Regions from separate parts of the Bacillus rugosus genome, predicted to be linked through region 1. Evidence: predicted binding sites of a transcription regulator. Region 1 holds the regulator's gene; each other region holds the start of a gene.
The links. The regulator LexA, encoded in region 1, represses DNA repair genes until DNA is damaged. The targets are predictions, from matches to a motif close to CGAACATATGTTCG.
Positions count from the first base shown of each region.

Region 2: a site for LexA is predicted at 4,306-4,319, ahead of dinB (damage-inducible protein DinB). Genes of this name have one in related genera too.
Region 3: a site for LexA is predicted at 3,529-3,542, ahead of uvrB (excinuclease ABC subunit UvrB). Genes of this name have one in related genera too.

Region 1 covers NZ_CP096590.1:1,941,249-1,948,203, forward strand. The annotation lists gene M0696_RS09630 (YndJ family protein) at 1-887, shown strand, start outside; gene M0696_RS09635 (hypothetical protein) at 977-1,291, shown strand; gene M0696_RS09640 (poly-gamma-glutamate hydrolase family protein) at 1,523-2,281, shown strand; gene M0696_RS09645 (YndM family protein) at 2,304-2,756, opposite strand; gene fosM (FosM family fosfomycin resistance protein) at 2,962-3,384, shown strand; gene lexA (transcriptional repressor LexA) at 4,282-4,899, opposite strand; gene yneA (cell division suppressor protein YneA) at 5,049-5,366, shown strand; gene M0696_RS09665 (YneB family resolvase-like protein) at 5,385-6,038, shown strand; gene M0696_RS09670 (DUF896 domain-containing protein) at 6,102-6,335, shown strand; gene tkt (transketolase) at 6,504-6,955, shown strand, end outside.
Region 2 covers NZ_CP096590.1:595,765-602,719, reverse strand. The annotation lists gene M0696_RS03175 (SDR family oxidoreductase) at 1-318, opposite strand, end outside; gene M0696_RS03170 (TetR/AcrR family transcriptional regulator) at 339-941, opposite strand; gene M0696_RS03165 (MMPL family transporter) at 1,081-3,738, opposite strand; gene M0696_RS03160 (MarR family transcriptional regulator) at 3,735-4,193, opposite strand; gene dinB (damage-inducible protein DinB) at 4,360-4,878, shown strand; gene M0696_RS03150 (amino acid permease) at 5,053-6,429, shown strand; gene vmlR (ABC-F type ribosomal protection protein VmlR) at 6,764-6,955, shown strand, end outside.
Region 3 covers NZ_CP096590.1:3,499,416-3,506,370, forward strand. The annotation lists gene uvrA (excinuclease ABC subunit UvrA) at 1-1,457, opposite strand, end outside; gene uvrB (excinuclease ABC subunit UvrB) at 1,465-3,450, opposite strand; gene M0696_RS17805 (CsbA family protein) at 3,636-3,866, opposite strand; gene M0696_RS17810 (PEP/pyruvate-binding domain-containing protein) at 4,347-6,842, shown strand; gene M0696_RS17815 (TetR/AcrR family transcriptional regulator) at 6,920-6,955, shown strand, end outside.

The DNA of each region.
Region 1 (6,955 bases):
ATTCATTTGGTGTATTTCGGCAAGACGTTACACTAACCATTAATCAGATGATTTGGATTCACGGTTTTGTTAACGCGTTTTTTGTTATATTGCCCGCTCTCATAGGATGGAGAATAGAAGATCCGAAGCCCTTTGATGCAGACAGCGGAAAGGCATTCAGCCGTATCTACGGAAAAAGAAGGATTGGAAAAGACTTTTTAGCTAACATTCAAGCTGAAAATAACGTACCGTACAGAGGGCTTGTGGATGATATGGGAAGCCTTCGTTCAAAAGATTTTTTACCGGAAAATCTGGCGCCGTTCATCCTATCGTTTTATGAACAAACCATTGATTATAATGTAAAGGCAAAAGTGACGTGGAGCACATGGTTTCGGCCGTTTGCAATTGTTTACGAATGGTTCAGCAGAAGAACCGGCCAAATACATCTGTCGACGAACCCTGACTGGTATAGGATGTCCAGCTCGATAAAGGGTGTTGAAACGAAAAAAGACGGAAGAAAAAAAGTGCGTGCCTGGATCAGAACAAATGAAAAAGACGAAACCATTTTTACAGCTTTATATTCAGTGTATCGTTCAAATGGAGAAGGGTATATGAACATCTCTCTCCCGCTTCCATTCAGCAGCATGACAGGCATTTTAAAGCCTTATCATCATCAGGAGAGGCTGGTTTTGACAAGCAGGCGGAGAAAAAGCGGAGCCGGGGATGAGGGGATTTATCTGCAAACAATAGCGGGAACTTGTCCGCTGCCTTTATCTGAAACCTTTCTGATAGAAGCTGCGTATGACAACAGATTAACCGCTATTCATCATATGTGGCTGTTTGGAATAAAATTTCTAACTGTTCATTACAGTATTACACATATTGCCCGCCCAAATGAAAGAACCTAACACAAAGAAGAGGCTCCGGCTGACATCTGTTTGCGTATCGATCAGCCTCATTCCCATTCTGCGCATCTAGACAGGAAAGGAAGGATATTATGATGTTTTATATCAGTTGTTTTCTGATTCTTTGGCTAGCTGCGGGGTTTACAGTGGGAATGAAACAAGTGTATGTCGATCAGCTGTTCGATAAAGACGTGATCGAAAGACTGGAAAAAGAAGCGGGTAATCATGGGCGCGCTGACCGGATGATCAATCAGCGTGTCCTTTACATCGCAGCAGTGACATTAAGCGGGTTTATCGCTGTTTATTATGAAGTGAAAACAATCCCGCAAAGGCAAAAAATAAGGAAAATTGAAAAAAACATCATGAAACTGAATAAAGAAAAGAAAAGAAGAATGAAAAGAAAATAAAAATGCACAGGCCAAAGGGCAGGTGCGTTTTTTGGTTTGATATGAGAATAGGGAAAAAGGAAGGTGGTTCCAACTTACTTTTCATAAATTCAGAAATGGGAAGAACAGCGCCCGGGCTAATGGTATATAATATTGTGAATTTAACAAAAATTTAACAAGGAGGACGAGAAATTCGTGCTAAAGCCTCAAAGAAACCGACATCCTGTTGATATGGACTTAGAGGCGGAGTAGATGAAACCGGCCAAAGTATCCCTGCTCCGCCGTTTGCTCCATTCCTTGAAGCATGTTGATTGTAACATAGCCAAACGTTTTCCATCAACTCTTAATATTGTAAAATTATTGTTTGTTTTTATGGTATTTACTCCGATTTCTTCAATATATGCTGAAGATGTATATCAGAATTTTGAGGAATTAAAACACAATGAAGACCCTTCTGATTACGGCATTGTTACGAAGGAAGCCGGCAGCCCTGTCCTTGTTTTAGCGATTCACGGAGGAGGTATTGAAGGCGGGACAAGTGAAATAGCAAGAGAGCTCAGCAAAGAGTACTCAATGTATTTATTTGAAGGCTTAAAATCTTCAGGAAACTCAGTGCTTCATATTACAAGCACGCATTTTGATGAGCCTCGGGCTCTGAAGATGACAGGAAGTCATGAATATGTCATTTCATTGCATGGGTATGCAGAAGAAGATCAGCAGATCGAAGTCGGCGGTACAGATCGCATAAGAGCGGCAGATTTAGTTGAAAAACTGCAAAATGAGGGTTTTCCAGCTGTATTGCTCAGTACAGACCATCCGCATGCAGGTGTAAGTCCGAATAACATTGCAAATAAATCAAAAACAGGTTTGAGCATCCAGTTAGAAATGAGCACAGGTTTTAGAAGATCTTTGTTTGGCATTTTTTCTTTAAGAAGCAGATCTGTTACTCAAAATGAAAGGTTTTATGATTTTACTGAGGTAATGTCCCGTTTTATCAATAATAGCTACTGAAAAATAGGAGGCACTAAGCCTCCTATTCCTCATGCTGCTCTTTCGTAACGTCAGGAAATAGCTCGTCTGAGGCTTCTATTTGATACTGCAGCGTGTTATCTCTGACTGGCAGTTCATTTCGGAAGGTTTCATCCAGCACATTTTTTAGCAAATACCGATGAAAAAAGTATTCAAAAACAGTTAGACAGGCAGCGGAAAGCAGAGCAGCTGCAAATGGTGAGAAACCGTTTCTTGTTTGGGTTAAAACAAAGACCCAAAGAATAACGAATGAAAGTCCAAAGTCAGCCAATGAAGCTGTAATATTGTTTGTTCTGGGAAGGACGAGTATGTCACCGGATAGATAGGAAACAAAACCTAAGAAAAGTGCAATAAACATCACACTTAAAAAGGGCGCGTGATAGAATCTGTCCAAAATCACATATAAAAGGGCGAGAGTAAAAGCAACCTTTGAAGCAAGAGCAATGATATGTTTCATTTGACCACCTAAATTGTTATTTTTGAAGAAAACCCTTGGCAGTAAACAAATTATTCAAATCGAACCCATAAAAGGCCATCGCTGTACAGTCATTATTTTAAACAATCCGATTTTGTTTACACTGGTATTTTTTTCTGGCTGGATGAAACTTTCTTGGAAAAAAGTCGTACAAATGAATGATCAGCTTTCAAGGAGGGGATGATTTGTGAAGATAAAAGGAATCAATCACTTGTTATTTTCAGTTTCTCATCTGGATACATCAATTGATTTTTATCAAAAAGTGTTTGATGCAAAGCTTCTGGTAAAGGGAAGAACAACAGCATATTTTGATTTAAATGGCATCTGGCTTGCGCTTAATGAAGAATCTGACATTCCGAGAAATGACATTAAGGCGTCTTATACACATATTGCTTTTACTATTGAAGATCATGAGTTTGCGGAAATGTCAGCAAAATTAAAAAGGCTTCATGTCAATATTCTGCCTGGCAGAGAACGAGATGAACGCGATCGAAAATCAATTTATTTTACCGACCCTGACGGCCATAAATTTGAATTTCATACCGGAACCCTTCAAGACAGGCTTCGTTATTATAAACAGCAAAAAACGCATATGAATTTTTATGATTGAGACGACCTCTTGCTACTACACAGAACATATACATAAAAATCATGTATGGTTAAAATATGGTAAGGGAGGGATGTGATTGAAAATATAAATCCTAGGCTTAACAACAGTTTTGAATTGTTTTTTTAGCATTAGCAGTACCCATGCGTCAGCTTTAGATTTTGATTACAAAACAGACTTTATTTTAAATGACAGCACAAAAACGTTTGTTCTGGAAAATATCAGTGATGTTCCGGCGATCGACTAATTTTTAGGCTATCAGTTTACCATATTGGGAGCCAATACTTGTTCAGTTGAGGTTAAACTTCAGCGGATGGGGCTTATGGGAGAATATACAACACTGAGTACGAGGCAATTCAGCGGCAGCTGGTTTGATTTTAGTGCTCAGGATAAGGTTGCTATCGATTCATTTCACCGTTACCGTATATTTGCAGAAGAACATTCAGAAGACTGTACAAGTGTTCGGGTAAAGGGCAGTTATGGTATACAATATGTTTCATTTTAATTGAAGCTCACGTTGATCAAGAGAAGTGAGCTGTTTTTTTGGAAAATGTTGAACCAACTATACAATGTACTAAATTTTCATTGAAACTCAATTGCCGCGCTCCTTACATAAACATGAAGCAACATCATTCCACGACCTAAGAAAATGAAACATTTTTAAGGAGATAACGTCTAATGTTTTAAACGGACATTATTATGATAAAAGTTTCCTGAAGGAAAGAAAATTTCTTGACTTCAACAATTATTTAGTGGATAATTATGGTGTAAACATGATGTTCTTTTTCCTCCTATTCAGGCTCGCACCCAAAAGTCAGGGCGAGCCTGCTTTTTTCGTACAATAAACCCCCTCTCCGTAAAGGAAGAGGGGGTTTTTCATGCATCTGATAGATCAATAGGTTAATGGACGGTTCTGAACACGCCAATCACTTTCCCTAGAATGCTGACATTCTGCAAGATGATAGGTTCCATCGTTGGGTTTTCAGGCTGTAAGCGAATGTGAGTATCCTCTTTATAGAAACGTTTTACCGTAGCTTCATCATCTTCTGTCATCGCCACTACAATTTCCCCGTTGTTCGCTGTATTTTGCTGTTTAACGATGACATAATCCTTATCGAAAATACCAGCTTCAATCATACTGTCTCCCATAATCTCCAGCATAAACACGTGCTCGTCAGGAGGAACCATACGGTCAGGAAGAGGAAAATATTCTTCAATATTTTCTACTGCTGTAATAGGAGATCCCGCCGTGACTTTCCCAATGACTGGTACATTTACGACCTGGCTTTGCGGAATGTCTACTTCTTCATCAAGTATTTCTATTGCTCTAGGTTTTGTCGGATCCCGTCTGATCAGCCCTTTTGTTTCCAAACGGGCCAAATGGCCGTGTACAGTTGAGCTGGACGCAAGCCCGACAGCCTCTCCGATTTCTCTCACGGAAGGCGGATATCCTTTTGATTTAACCTCTGCTTTAATAAAACGGAGGATATCAAGTTGCCTTTTTGATAGCTTCGTCATTTTTCGCACCTCAAAACGTCGATTTTAAGTAGATTATAGCATGATTTTCCTTACAGTACAAACATAGGTTCGAAAAAACAATTGACAGAAACGTTTGTTCGTATATACTGAAATTATAAAAAAGCGAACAAACATTCCTGTTGGAGGTTATGATCATGAGTAAAGAATCTATTATTTTTGTCGGTCTGTTCACAGTGATTTTGAGCGCGGTTATCCTTTTGCTATCATATACAAGCAGCGGTCAGGAGCTTAATCAGTATGTTAAAATAGAAGTCCAGCAGGGCGACACACTTTGGTCAATTGCTGATCAGGTAGCAGATACAAAAAAGATAAACAAAAATGATTTTATTGAATGGGTAGCTGATAACAATCATCTTCAGACGTCTGATATCCAGCCGGGAGATGAGTTGGTGATTCCGTTGAAAAAGAAGCATCAGGATGCATATGAATTGGCAACTGTAAGATAGAGAGGAAAGATAGAAAAAATGAAAGCACTCATTTATGCCCGCGTAAGCACAAATAAAGAACAGCAGGAGACTTCATTAAAGCGGCAGGAGGAGGAGCTTACGGCCATTGCAGCCGAGAACGGCATGGAAGTCCTCAAAGTGATTTCTGAAAAAGCCAGCGGATACGAAATGGATCGGGACGGTGTATTTGAACTGCTTGATGAGATCAAAAATTCTGGAATTGATGTCATTTTGGTTCAGGATGAGACAAGGCTCGGGCGGGGAAATGCAAAAATCGCATTGCTTCATTGTATCTACAGAGAAGGTGTGAAAGTCTATACAACGGCTCACAGAGGTGAGCTGGAGCTATCGGAGGCTGACTCGATGGTGCTGGAGATCGTCAGCATTGTGGAGGAATACCAGCGGAAAATTCACAACATGAAAATCAAGCGGGGAATGAAGCGTGCAGTAAAAAATGGTTTTAAACCGCAAAAAAACCTGAAAAATCAACATGAAAACAGCGGAAAAGAAAGAATAGAGGTCCCAATCTCAGAGATCGTCCGTCTAAGAGCGAATAAACTGACGTTCGCAGAAATCGCGGCTACGCTAAGAGGGTTTGGCTATGATGTGTCTAAAGCGACCGTCCACCGGCGGTTTCAGGAATACATAGAGAATGACGAGACAGCCGAGTGAATCAGTTGTAAAACTCTTTTTGATCTAGTACTATATAGACAAAATGCAATAAAGGAGTTTAACATGATTTCAAACGCAAAAATTGCCAGAATTAATGAACTTGCTGCGAAAGCTAAAGCTGGCGTTATGACTGAAGAAGAAAAAGCCGAACAGCAAAAGCTTCGTCAAGAGTACCTGAAAGGTTTTCGCTCTTCTATGAAAAACACATTAAAAAGTGTGAAAATCATTGACCCTGAAGGCAATGATGTAACACCAGAAAAGCTAAAAAAAGAACAAAGAAATAACAAACTTCACTAATATAAGAGGAATACGGAAATATCGTATTCCTCTTTTGCATATACTATAAGCAAAACTCTTATGTGACAAAATTCAACAAGTTTCTCTCAAATTTAAGCTGAAACAGTTGAGAAAAAGTCGTCAGACATTTATGATGTAAGGGTACAACACATAAGGAAGGGGATTTTTATGGATACAATTGAAAAGAAATCAGTTGCTACCATTCGCACACTGTCAATAGACGCTATTGAAAAAGCAAATTCTGGTCACCCAGGGATGCCAATGGGGGCCGCTCCAATGGCATACACGCTGTGGACAAAATTTATGAACGTAAGTCCAGCAAACCCTGGCTGGTTTAACCGTGACCGTTTTGTTTTATCTGCTGGACACGGATCAGCACTTTTATACAGCATGCTTCATTTAAGCGGGTTTGATCTTAGCATCGAAGATCTTAAGGGATTCCGCCAGTGGGGCAGCAAAACACCTGGACATCCGGAATTCGGACATACTGCCGGTGTTGATGCGACAACAGGTCCGCTTGGCCAAGGAATTGCCATGGCAGTCGGAATGGCTATCGCTGAACGCCATTTAGCTGAAACTTACAACCGTGATTCATTTAACGTAGTCGATCATTATACATA
Region 2 (6,955 bases), 1.3 Mb from region 1:
TTCCTCTGTTACTTCTTCGATTGGCTGATAAATATTGATACCCGCATTGTTGATCAGAATATCTACTTTTCCAAATGCCTCGATGGTTTTTGTAAATAACGACTCTGCGCCGGCTACCTTGCTGAGATCGGCTTGGATATCTACAGCTTCTCCGCCCTTTTTCTTGATGCCTTCCACAACCTCTTCCGCTTTTTCCGGGCTGCTTGAAAAATTGACTGCCACTTTAATGCCGAGATCAGCCAGCTGTTCGGCAATCGCACGGCCGATTCCTCTTGAAGCTCCCGTTACAATCGCTGTTTTACCATTTACCTGTTCCATGTATGCCACCCTCCGATTGATTACGATTTTTCCGTAAAAGCCAAAAAACCATTTTCAAGTAATGACCAAACATTTTCAAATTCCTCTTCTATCGTATCTCGTTCCCACTCGTACGCATGAGCGGGATGATGAAAACGTTCTGTCGCGAAAAAAATGCCCCGCGCCAGCTCCTCATGATCCTTAGTTTTTGTGTCACAGTCATTCAAAAGGACACTCAACTGCTTGACCATATGAACAATGCTTTTGTTGACCATCTCCGAGCATTCACCCGTCACTTTCGTATACATGGCAAATAATTCTTCATCTTCTAAAGCATAATACCGCTTAAGATCAAACAATTTCTTGATATACGCTTTTACATGCGCAGCGCCTTTTAGAGAAGAATCTTCATATACAGCGGTAAGAGGCACGATGATCTTTTCATTCAGCCACATTTCAGTCGCCGCTTCCAAAATCTCTTTTTTGCTTTTGAAATGGCGATAGATCGTTCCATGGCTTACCTGTAATGCTTTCGCTACATCTGTAATCGAAGTTTTCGCGACACCAAAACGCCTTAATGTTTCTTCTGTCGCTGCCAGTATTTGTTTTTTGGTTAATACGTCACCTTCTGAAGATCTGTTCATAGTACTGTGGCTTTTCAGGGCCGCATACAACACCTCCCTGAAGACATCTTAGCAAAATCACAAACAAATGACAAATATCCATTCCTGTCATTCGTCACAAAAAAAAAGAGTGATGTACTATGCATCACTCTTCTCTCTATTATTCTTTGATTTTCTTTCTTCCAAACGGCCACCAGTTGCCTTCGCCAAAGGTCATGATGATTGCCGGAATGAAGAGCGGGAGAATGACAAGGCCGTAAAGCAACAGCCCGATAATGATGACACTTGCCACCTGCATCAGCGTATTGACGCCTGAAGGCATCATCGCCGCGAACGTTCCGGCCAAAATAATGGCCGCCGTAATAATGACGGATCCCATTTTGCTCATTGATCTGACAACACCTTGCGCAATGCCAAGGTGCACCTCTTCCTTAAATCGGTCCAACAAGAAGATCGAATAATCCACGCCTAACGCGATCAAAATAACAAAGCTGAAGAACGGTACCGCCCAGCTGACGCCGGCGTTTCCTAAGCCGTTTACAAAAATTAATTCCGTTATGGATATCGAGGTGTAATACGTCAGCAGCAGTGACGCGATCATATAAATCGGCATGATCATTGATCGGAACAAAATCGTTAACACAATAAACAGGCCAATAATCATGATCACCATTGTTCTGGAGAAGTCCGTTGTGGAAAGCTCTTTTAAGTCAGCATTCACACTCGTGACCCCGCCGTATACGATCTGTGCATCCTCGAGAGGAGTGCCGTCCACTTCGTTTGCTACAGCTTTTTTGATTTGGTTTATTGTTGTAATGGCTTGTTCTGAATAAGGATTAGAGTCCAAGACGACGCTTAATTGCACGCCTTTGCCGTCTTCAAAGGAATATTGGTCGATTGACTTCTTAAAGTCTTTATCCTTCATTACTTGATCAGGAATGAATATCCCTGTATCCCTTACGGTTGAGCTTTTGCTCATATCCTCTAACATATCACTGGAAGCTGTAATGCCGTCAGAGATTTTCGTCAGGCCATCATTTGCACTCTTCACACCCCCGGCAAGCTTCTTCAGGCTTTCGGTCAGTGTTCCAGCTTGTGCCTGCTGGCCTGAGAGCTGCTGGTTCGCTTGTTCAAGTCCGGTTTGAATCTGTCCAAGCTGTCCGCTGATTGCCGTAAGCTGCTGCACGGTCTGTGCAGTATTGCCGGATTGGGAAATCTGTTTGCTCACGAGCTGCAGTTGCTGATTGATTTTGCCCAATCCGTCTGCCGCATCGCCCAGTGAACCGCCGGCGCTGCTATTTGAGGCTGAGACGGTTTGACCCGTCATTTGATTCAACCCGTTTTCGATATCCGTTAAACCGCTTTGGACATCGGCGATTCCTTTTACCGTCTTATCCAGCCCGTCTGAAACTGAGCCTAGCTGTTTATCAATATATAAATCTTTGATTTTTTCACCAGTCGGCTGCGTGATGGTCATGACAGAGTCAACATGCTCGACTTTCTCAATCGCTTTGCTGATATTTCCGAGATAAGGGATTGTATCAGCTGTTGTGAGATCTTTGTCTCCTTTTACGACAACATTGATCGGGAACGCTTTCCCTTCACCGAATCCATCCTTGATGGCCTCGAGAGCTTTTACTGATTTATAATCGCTGCTGATTTCCGCAGTCGAATCGAATGAAATCTGGTCATCATAGGTCAAAATGAACGGAAGCGTGATAATCACCGTGATGACAATAAACAGAAACGGACGCACAACGGAATGTCTGCCGAGAAACGCCCATAATTTGTTGTCACTGTGCGACAGCACTTTCTTAGAAGGCCAAAATAATTTTTCGCCCAGCGTCACCATAAATAATGGCAGCAGTGTATAGAGAATGATCATTAATATCCCTACACCGACTGCTACCCCTACTGCGGATTGGAAAATCGCAAACTTCGCAAATCCTAAGGCGGAAAATCCGATCAATACCGCAAATCCACTAATAAATAAGGTTTTTCCCCCCGTACGGTAAGCGATAAGCGCCGCTTCTTTTTTGTCATGCCCGTTCGCTAACTCTTCACGGAATCGGGTAAGAAGCAGAATGCAGTAATCTGTTCCGATACCGAACAGGATGGCAACTAAGAAGGTTTGCGTAAACGTCGAGATAGGAAAATCAACATTGTACACAAGGATGCCCAATATGGATTGACTGATCAGATAAGAGAAACCGACAACTACAATCGGAATAAAAGGCGTCACAACAGATCGGAACACGATCAGCAGTAAACCGATGATCAAGCAGACTGTGATCACTTCCGTTTTCTTGAGCCCTTCTTCTGAGCTGTGAGCGAAATCCTGATTAATGAGAGAGGCTCCCGTAATATATGCAGTCAAATCATTAGGAACGATTTTATAAATATCATCCGCGATTTTTTCCGCTTTTTTATCAGAACCTGTAATCGTGACAGGAATGAGAACGGTTTTTTTGTCTTTTGAAATCAATTGGTCTTTGACTTCTTTGTCTGCTGTTAGAGGAGACGTTATTTCTTCTACACCGTCGATCTTTTTGACTTTATCAATCATTGTCCGGAGCTGATCCTCTGTTTCTTTCTTCAAAGCGTGATCTAATGTAAAGACTATACTGATCGAATTATTGTCTTCGCCCGCTTGTTTTAAAATGGCATTTGCTCTTTCTGAAACAGCATCTGCAGGAAGCTGGGCCTGCCCCTTTTGATTGGCCAGCTCCGTTAAGTTCGGAGAAAACAAACCCAAAACGACGGTAAGTGCTAATATAACCGCTGCAATTGCCCACTTGAATTTGATGATTGCCCTCATTCTGCAGAATCTCCTCCTTTAAATTTGCTTTTTAGAATGGTGAATATCTCTATGATGGAATTTAAGTGTTTCTCATCTATATCATCGATCAGCTCTTTGAGAGCATTAAAAATGGCTGAATCTAATTCTTCCAGTATGGTTTCACCGCTGGATGTGATGTTAATAAGCTTAGAGCGCTTATCACTTTTCGCCGGACAGGCATCCCATTCAACCAATCCCTTATCGAGCAGCTTTTTCAGCCTGTTTGAAATCGCGCTTTTATGTACATTTTGATACATGGCTAGGCTGCCGGGAGAGGTTGGGCCCTTGACTTTTAAAATCTTTAACAGGTCTGCCTGCTCCCTTGAGATATTCTTGAAGACATCCTGATTGATTTCATGATGCACAAACTCTGTCCCTTCAAGTAATACTTCCACGAACAGGTTTATCGCCTGACATAGCTTTTGTTCATTCAACAACTGCCCCTCCTCACTATAGTTTACCCCTCTAAACTTTATGATCAATGTCAATTAGTTTATTCCCCTAAACTATGTCTGTCAACAAATTTTATTCACGAACACCTTACCAGGAACGCTTGTTCGTGTATAATAGACGTTATAAACGCGAAAGGGGAAAATTAACATGTCAGATTTTTCATTAAAATTGTATGAATATAACGTCTGGGCCAATCAGCAAATCTTCAACCGATTAAAAGAGCTTCCACAAGAGGTGTACCGCCAAGAAATCCAAAGCGTGTTTCCGTCGATATCCCATGTGCTGTCTCATGTTTATCTTTCTGATCTCGGCTGGATTGAAGTGTTTTCCGGCCAAAGCATGACTGATGCTTTGGCATTAGCTGAACAACTTAAAGAACAGACAGAGGCAAAAGAAATGGAGGAAATGGAAGACCTGTTTCTGACATTATCCGAGCGCTATACATTATTTTTACAGCAAAAAGAGCAGCTCAATAAGCCCCTCCAGATTATAAATCCCTCAGGCGGAATCATGAAAACGACTGTTTCTGAGCTGGTTCCCCACGTTGTCAATCACGGGACATACCACCGCGGCAATATCACAGCAATGCTGCGGCAGACAGGATACGCATCCGCTCCGACAGATTATGGGCTATACCTGTACATGAAAAAAACTGAAATGGCATAAAAGAAAGCGGCTCCCTAAATTGAGCCGCTTTTTTTATGATGCATCGTTCAAAACCATAAAAATTTCTTTTCATATTTCCTGTATAGTAAAAAAGATAGAAATTTTAGTGTTATAATAATCATTAAAAATATATTGCTGACCCAATAAACAATTTTCAATGGAGGAACACACAAAGTGACAGACGATATGACGAAAGACAATATAAATCAGCAAAAATTGGAGAGAGGCTTGAAAAACAGGCACATCCAGCTCATCGCCATCGGCGGGGCCATTGGAACGGGCTTATTTCTCGGCTCAGGAAAATCCATTCATTTTGCCGGACCGTCGATTCTATTTGCTTACATGATCACAGGCATCATTTGCTTTTTGATTATGAGATCTCTGGGTGAACTGCTGTTATCGAATTTGAACTATCACTCTTTTGTTGATTTTGTACAAGACTATTTAGGCGATATGGCAGCCTTTATCACCGGCTGGACCTATTGGTTCTGCTGGATCTCGATTGCAATGGCTGATCTGACAGCCGTCGGACTTTACACTCAATATTGGCTTCCGGGTGTGCCGCAATGGGTGCCCGGCTTAATCGCTCTGATTATTTTACTGATTATGAACTTGGCAACCGTCAAGCTCTTTGGAGAATTAGAATTTTGGTTTGCTTTAATTAAAGTCATTGCCATTTTGGCGCTGATCGTCATTGGCCTTGTGATGATCTTTAAAGGTTTTTCCACAAGCTCAGGCGTCTCCAGTTTCACAAATCTCTGGAGCCACGGAGGTATGTTCCCGAATGGCATGCACGGGTTTATCCTCTCGTTCCAGATGGTTGTATTTGCCTTTGTCGGCATTGAGCTGGTCGGACTGACAGCCGGTGAAACAGAAAACCCTGAAAAAGTAATCCCTAAAGCGATCAACAATATCCCTGTCCGGGTCCTGCTTTTCTATATCGGTGCTCTTCTCGTGATTATGAGCATCTATCCTTGGGATGTCATTAATCCTAGCGAGAGCCCATTCGTACAGGTATTTGTCGCGGTCGGTATCGTCGGGGCAGCAAGCATTATCAACTTTGTGGTGCTGACATCCGCTGCCTCAGCATGCAACAGCGCTGTATTCAGTACAAGCCGTATGGTCTATTCCCTTGCGAAAGATAACAATGCGCCTGAATCAATGGCGAAACTGACTCCGCGTAAAGTACCTAGAAATGCGTTGTTCTTTTCAGCTATCGTGATTTTAATCGGTGTTACGTTAAACTACATCATGCCAGAAGGCGTATTCACCCTGATCACAAGCATTTCAACCGTCTGCTTTATTTATATTTGGGGGATTACGGTCATCTGCCATATGAAATACCGGAAAACAAGACCTGAATTAGCGAAAACAAACAAATTTAAGCTTCCGCTTTACCCGTTTACCAATTACCTGATTCTTGCGTTCCTGGCGTTTATCCTGGTTGTGCTGGCATTGGCTGAGGATACTCGTGTTTCCTTATTTGTCACGCCGGTTTGGTTTATTTTGCTGATTGTGATTTATAAAGTGAGAAAAGCGAAGCATCAATAAGATTCGCAGCTCCTGCCTCAGAAATGAGAGCAGGAGCTTTTTTGATGAAAATAAATGACAAATGACCTTTGCTTTTGAATTTGAAGTTATGCTATAGTGTGTGTAATCAAAACAAGAAGGGATGATGGGTGGACAATGATTAACTAATCTTATTTTTGCCGTTTGAAATCAATATTTCAAATCAGAAAAAATAGGATTAGTCTGCCCATTTTCTATATATACGACATTGCTATTTATAAATAAATAGCTTATTTGATCATGCAACGGTGCGGCTAATCCTTCCAATACATTTTGGGAGGATTTTTTTATTCTCCCTTTAAAGCGAGGGATATGGATGAAAGAGATCGTAACATTAACAAATGTCAGCTATGAAGTGAGGGATCTGACTGTTTTTAAAAACATAAATGCCAGTGTTCAGCAAGGAGATATCATTGGGATTATTGGAAAAAATGGTGCTGGGAAGTCTACGCTGCTGCACCTCATTCACAATGACTTAGCTCCTGCACAAGGACAAATCCTTCAGCAG
Region 3 (6,955 bases), 1.6 Mb from region 1:
GTTCCTGCTGCCCTGCTCAGTGTCAGGTAATCAAGGCCGACTTTGTCCAGAAAGCTTAAACGCTCCACAATTTCGCGCAAGATCAAATTGGCAATCTGCATATCCTTCTCAGAAAGGGTAAGACCTTTGAAGAAAGCAAGTGCGTCGGCTACAGACAGCTCGGTAATTTTGCCGATGTGGCGGCCGTCAATCAATACGGCAAGCGCCTCTTTCTTTAACCGATAGCCTTTGCATGTCGGACAAGCCTTCTGAGACATATACTGCTCCATTTGCTCACGGATGAAATCAGAGCCTGTCTCCTTATAGCGTCTTTCAATGTTCCGCAATACGCCTTCAAATTGAATTTCGCCTTCACGTATTTGTCCAAAATCATTTTCATATCGGAAATAAATCAGGTCGTCGCCGCTGCCGTACAGCACTTTATCCAACTGATGCTTCGGCAGATCTTTTACCGGCACGTCCATATCAATCCCGTAGTGGGTGCAGACCGCATTAAGCAACTGCGGATAATATTGTGAGCTGATCGGTGTCCAAGGGGCGATCGCATTCTCCTTCAATGACAAATCTTGATTGGGGATGACGAGATCCGCATCCACTTCAAGCTTCATTCCGAGACCGTCACACGTCGGACACGCTCCGAATGGGCTGTTGAATGAAAACAGCCGCGGCTCAAGCTCGCCGATTGAAAATCCGCAGTGCGGGCAGGCATGATGCTCACTGAACATCAACTCCTCCTCACCGATGACATCAATCATGACCCGTCCTTCACCTAAGCGAAGCGCCGTTTCCAATGAATCTGACAGACGGGCGGCCACGCCTTCCTTCACCACAATCCGGTCAATGACAACCTCAATCGAATGCTTTTTATTCTTTTCTAATTCAATATCATCAGAAAGCTCAGCCATTTCGCCATCAATTCTGACTCTGACATAGCCTTGTTTTCTGATCTGGTCAAGCACTTTGACATGAGCGCCTTTTCGGCCTGAGACAATCGGGGCCAGAACCTGAAGCTTCGTCCGTTCCGGGTACTCTAGAATTCTGTCCACCATTTGCTCAATGGTCTGCGATGTAATCTCAATTCCGTGTTCCGGGCAATGAGGCTTCCCTACTCTCGCATACAAAAGACGCAGATAATCATAAATCTCAGTAACCGTACCGACAGTAGATCTCGGATTGCGGCTCGTTGTTTTCTGATCGATGCTGATGGCGGGAGACAGCCCCTCAATTGCATCAACATCCGGCTTATCCATTTGCCCTAAAAACTGGCGGGCATAGGCAGACAGCGACTCGACATACCGTCTCTGTCCTTCTGCATATATGGTGTCAAAGGCTAGAGAGGATTTCCCTGATCCGGACAAACCCGTAACAACGACAAGCTGATCTCTTGGAATTGTTACATCGATATTTTTCAGGTTATGCGCCCTGGCTCCCTTCACCTCTATCCGATCCATAGCCATTTGTTCATCATCCTTCCGCTTTTAGCTCTAAAAGTAAATCGCGAAGCTCCGCGGCTCTTTCAAAGTCAAGCGCCTTGGCGGCTTCCTTCATTTCGTGCTCCATCTGTTCAACGACTTTCTGGCGTTCTTTCTTCGTCATTTTCGACAGCTTCGGCGCGGCTTTTGTTTTGTATTCCGCTTTATCCTCAGCCGCTACTGTGGCACGAATAACATCGCGAATTTCTTTATTTATCGTTTTCGGCGTAATGCCGTGCTCTTCGTTAAACTGCTCCTGCTGCTCGCGGCGGCGTTTTGTTTCATTAATTGCAATTTCCATAGATTTCGTCATTTTATCTGCGTACATAATGACGCGGCCTTCAGAGTTCCTTGCGGCACGTCCGATGGTCTGGATCAGCGAACGTTCAGAGCGAAGGAAGCCTTCCTTATCCGCATCCAAAATCGCAACGAGAGATACTTCAGGAATGTCGAGCCCTTCCCTCAGCAGGTTGATGCCGACAAGCACATCGTACTTGCCAAGGCGCAGGTCGCGGATAATTTCAATCCGTTCAAGCGTCTTAATCTCAGAATGCAGATAGTTTACTTTAATGCCGATTTCCTTTAAATAATCGGTCAGATCCTCTGACATCTTCTTCGTCAAGGTTGTCACGAGCACCCGTTCATCCCGCTCGATTCTTGCTTGAATTTCGCCGATCAAGTCGTCAATCTGGCCTTCGATGGGACGCACATCGATAAGCGGGTCAAGAAGCCCCGTCGGACGAATAATCTGTTCGATCATTTCATCTGTATGCTCAATCTCGTACGGCCCTGGCGTCGCTGATACATACACGATATTGTGCATATGCTTTTCAAATTCTTCAAAACGAAGCGGACGGTTATCAAGCGCTGATGGTAGCCGGAAGCCGTGATCCACGAGCACCTGTTTTCGCGCCTGGTCTCCGTTAAACATGCCGCGCACCTGAGGAATTGTCACATGTGACTCATCCACTACGATCATAAAATCGTCAGGGAAATAATCAAGAAGCGTATACGGCGTTGAACCTGGAGGCCGAAGCGTCAAATGTCTTGAATAGTTCTCAATGCCAGAGCAGAATCCCATTTCCCGCATCATTTCAAGATCATACCTTGTCCTCTGCTCTAAACGCTGCGCTTCAAGCAGCTTGCCGTTTTCATGCATGACTTTCAGCTGCTCCTCAAGCTCCTTCTCGATATTTTGAATCGCTTTTTCCATTTTCTCGGCCCGCGTGACGAAGTGGGAGGCCGGGAAAATCGCAACATGGTCACGGTCGCCGAGAATTTCTCCTGTCAGCGCATCTACTTCCCGAATTCGTTCGATTTCGTCACCGAAAAACTCAACTCTGATACAGTGTTCATCACGAGATGCCGGAAAGATTTCCACTACATCCCCGCGCACACGAAATGTACCGCGCTGAAAGTCGATATCGTTGCGGGCATATTGGATGTCTACAAGTTTTCTGAGCAGCTCGTTGCGCTCTATTTCCATTTCCGTCCGCAGTGACACGACCATTTCCCTGTATTCTTCAGGGGAACCGAGGCCGTATATACAAGACACACTCGCAATAATAATGACATCTCTCCGCTCAAACAGAGACGATGTAGCGGAGTGTCTCAATTTATCAATTTCATCATTAATACTAGCGTCTTTCTCTATAAACGTATCCGTTTGAGGCACATACGCCTCCGGCTGATAATAATCATAGTAGCTGACAAAATACTCGACAGCATTGTTCGGAAAAAATTCCTTGAACTCACTGTAAAGCTGTCCAGCAAGGGTTTTGTTATGGGCAATCACGAGCGTCGGCTTATTGACTTCTTTAATCAAATTGGACACCGTAAATGTTTTCCCCGTTCCTGTCGCACCCAGCAGAGTCTGATGCTTCTTGCCCTCCTGAATTCCTTTTACAAGTTTTTCAATGGCTTTCGGCTGATCTCCTTGGGGCTGATATTTCGAGACTAACTCAAAGCGATCTTTCACAAAAATAAGCCTCCGTTTCTTTAACGAAATCTTCCTATAGATATAGTAACACAATGGAATGTAAAATCACTAAAAATACGAACTAAAGTTCGGTGGTTTTTTATTTCCAGCTGTTTTCGTGTATAAAAAACCTGCTTTTAAAACGTAAAAGCAGGAATTCAGTCTTTATATTCATTATGTCCGATTTATTCTTCTTTTTTCTCAGCAGCTTTTTTAGCCATATACAGTCCGCCAGCCACAAGAGACACAACATCCAATCCTACAATAAAATACGTTTCTGTATAGCCTTTTAAATAAGAGGCAAACAGCAATGCAGCTGTTAGAGCGATCGCCACATAATGATTAAAGGTGACTCTTGTAAAAAGAACAACGAGCATAAAAGGGAAAAACAATGCAAAAACGGCTTTTGTAATCAACAAAAACCCTCCTCAGGGATTCTTCATCTGATCTGATTATAGTAAAAAATGAAGAATCGGACAATCGTGCAATCGTTCCCTCTATCTACACCATACCCTTTTTCACCTAAAATCAATCACCTATTTGCACTTTGGTGCCGATAACAGCACAACAAGCAACTCTATTTCACTTATTTCATTTTGCCACTGTCCCAATCAGCGGCACTTTTTTATGAATTTATGAACCTCATCTGCATATTCAAGTCCGCTTCCAAATTCCGAGAATAAAAGAAAAATAGGTATACTGCACCAGTTAAGCCGCATTTTCATGATAATCTAACTAACTTAACTATTCATTTTATTTAGGGCTTTCTGCGTTTGACAGCATTTTCCTGAAAACCTACAATTGAGTGATAGTGTTCACTATCATTTTTCCGAACACAGGCTCCGTCATAAAAGACTAGAGAGAAAAACAAAATGAAGGAAAGAGGGGTTTCAAATATGTACTCTATAATATTTCGCCATGCAGAAGAATCCAGCCAGCTTGCTGGAGCAAAAGGCATGAACTTGATTAAACTGACCAAACACGGTCTCCCTGTTCCCGACGGGTTTATTATTCAAACGAATGCGCTCACCCGTTTTATGGAGGATAACCAGCTTCATGAGACTAGCGAAAACATCGAAAGCAGGATCATCGCCGGAGCATTTTCTGAGGAACTGAAACATGAGCTGACAAGTTCCTTTTACAAGCTGAGAGAATCATACCGATCCGTTGCCGTGCGTTCTTCATCTGCCTCGGAAGATTTAGAAGGCGCTTCATTCGCGGGTCAATATGAAACCTACTTAAATATTAAAACAGAGGAAGAATTTCTAGCTAAAGTGAAAGAATGCTGGGCTTCATTTTTCTCAGGCCGAGTCAGCAGCTATAAGAAAAAAATGAATAACCAAATCACAGAGCCGTTAATGGGAGTTGTCGTTCAGGGGCTGATCGATTCAGAAGTGTCAGGTGTTATTTTCAGCCGCAATCCTGTTACCCATGATGATAGAGAGCTATTAATCAGCGCCAGCTATGGTTTGGGGGAAGCTGTCGTTTCAGGAAGTGTCACCCCAGACACATTTATAGTCAATAAGTCTTCGTTTGAGATTCAGAAAGAAATAGGTGCAAAGGAAATCTACATGGAGTCTGCAGCAGAAGGAATCACAGAAAAAGAAACGAGTGAAGATATGCGCAGCCGTTTTTGCCTTGCAGATGAACAAGTGATCGAACTGACTGAAATCACGAAAAAAACCGAAGACCTGTACGGATATCCAGTCGATATAGAATTCGGAATCGCTGATCATCAAGTATACCTTCTGCAGGCCCGCCCGATTACAACCATTGAACAGGACAAAAAAGCGGCAGAAGAAGAACGCAGCTTCATGATGACAGACGTTGATATGAATGATTTCTGGCTCAACATGGAGTCAAATATTGAAGGTCCGGTGAGTCCGTTATTTTCTTCGTTCATTGTACCGGCACTGGAATACGGCTTGAAGAAGAGCATGCAAAAGTTCCCGATTGGTGTAGTTGTTGAAGAAGTAAAGCTTTATCGCGGACATGTTTATTCCAAAAGCCAAGGCGGACAACAGCCTCCGACTGAAGACTTAGGCAAAGAGCTTTTTCCGATATTATCGGAGCGTATGTATGACATCATCAATGACACATACCTCCCATTTTACCGAACGCTTGACCAGCTCGCACAAACTGAGCATACCGCAGAAAGCGCACTAGATGCTTTTCAAAAACTGAAGGCCTTTTATCTCACGGCTTATGAGGAGCACTTCAATATCGTTTTTCCACAAGTTCTTCTAACAAACAAACTGCAAGCAATGTATCAACATATTCAAGGAGAATCCGAAAACGCTCATTTTTACGAGATGCTGACAGGAAAAATGAACAAATCACTGGAAACAGACCGCCACCTGTGGCTATTTTCCGTTAAAGTTCAGGAAAACCCGAATTTGCTGTCCATTTTTGAGAACACCAAGACGGAACAGCTGCAGGAAAAATTGGAACAAATAGATGATGGAAAACAATTCCTGAAGAACATCCATGGATTTTTACAGGAATACGGGTGGAGATCTGTAAAAAGCCATGATCTGATTGAACAGATTTGGGCAGAGAATCCGTATTTTGCCCTGGCCAATATTCAAAATTATGTCCGCAATGGCTATCATTTTGACAATGAATTTCAGAAAACAAAAGAAAAACGAGAGAAATTATACAATGAATTCTTAGAAAACATAGAAGACCCCGATTTGCGTAAAGAATTTGACCGTTATTATCAGTGGACGCTGAACTCTGCAAATATAAAGGATGATCACCACTTTTATATTGACGCCATGCTGGATGCCAAGGCGAGAGTCTTTTTGCTGAAGGTAGGGGAATTGCTGGCGGAAAACGGTGTCATTCAAGATCGGGAAGACCTTTGGTTCTTATATGATGATGAAGTGGAAAATGCGCTTCTTCACCCTGTATCCTTGCAAGAAAAGGCTGAAAAACGCAGACAGACCTTTCATGAGTATGAACTTGCACAAGCTCCTGCCTATCTCGGCACTCCGACAAAAGAACAGCTAAAAGCTGCTGAAGACATTGTCGGCGCTGTGATAGAGGATGAAAAAAACACGGAGAATCATATTTTTGGCATTGCGGCATCAAGCGGCATTGCAACAGGTCCGGTGAAAATCATTCGGGACGCCAGTGAATTTTCTCAATTCGAATCTGGGGAAGTGCTCGTTTGCAAAATGACCACACCGCTGTGGACCAGCCTGTTTCAAGATGCCAAAGCGATTATTACAGATACAGGCGGCATTTTGTCTCACGCTGCGATCATTGCTCGCGAATACGGCATTCCCGCCGTTCTCGGGACACGTACAGCAACAGAAAGACTACAAGACGGAGACATCATCACTGTCGACGGAAGCAGCGGCAAAATCACAGTCGTCAGCCGAGCCTGATGCGTGCCCCCCTCTTTCTTATACAAGCGAGGCAGGTGTATACTTGTCCTGCCAGTATATTCGTGAGGTGAAACGTATTGAGACCGACAAACAAGAGAATCCTTGACGCTGCC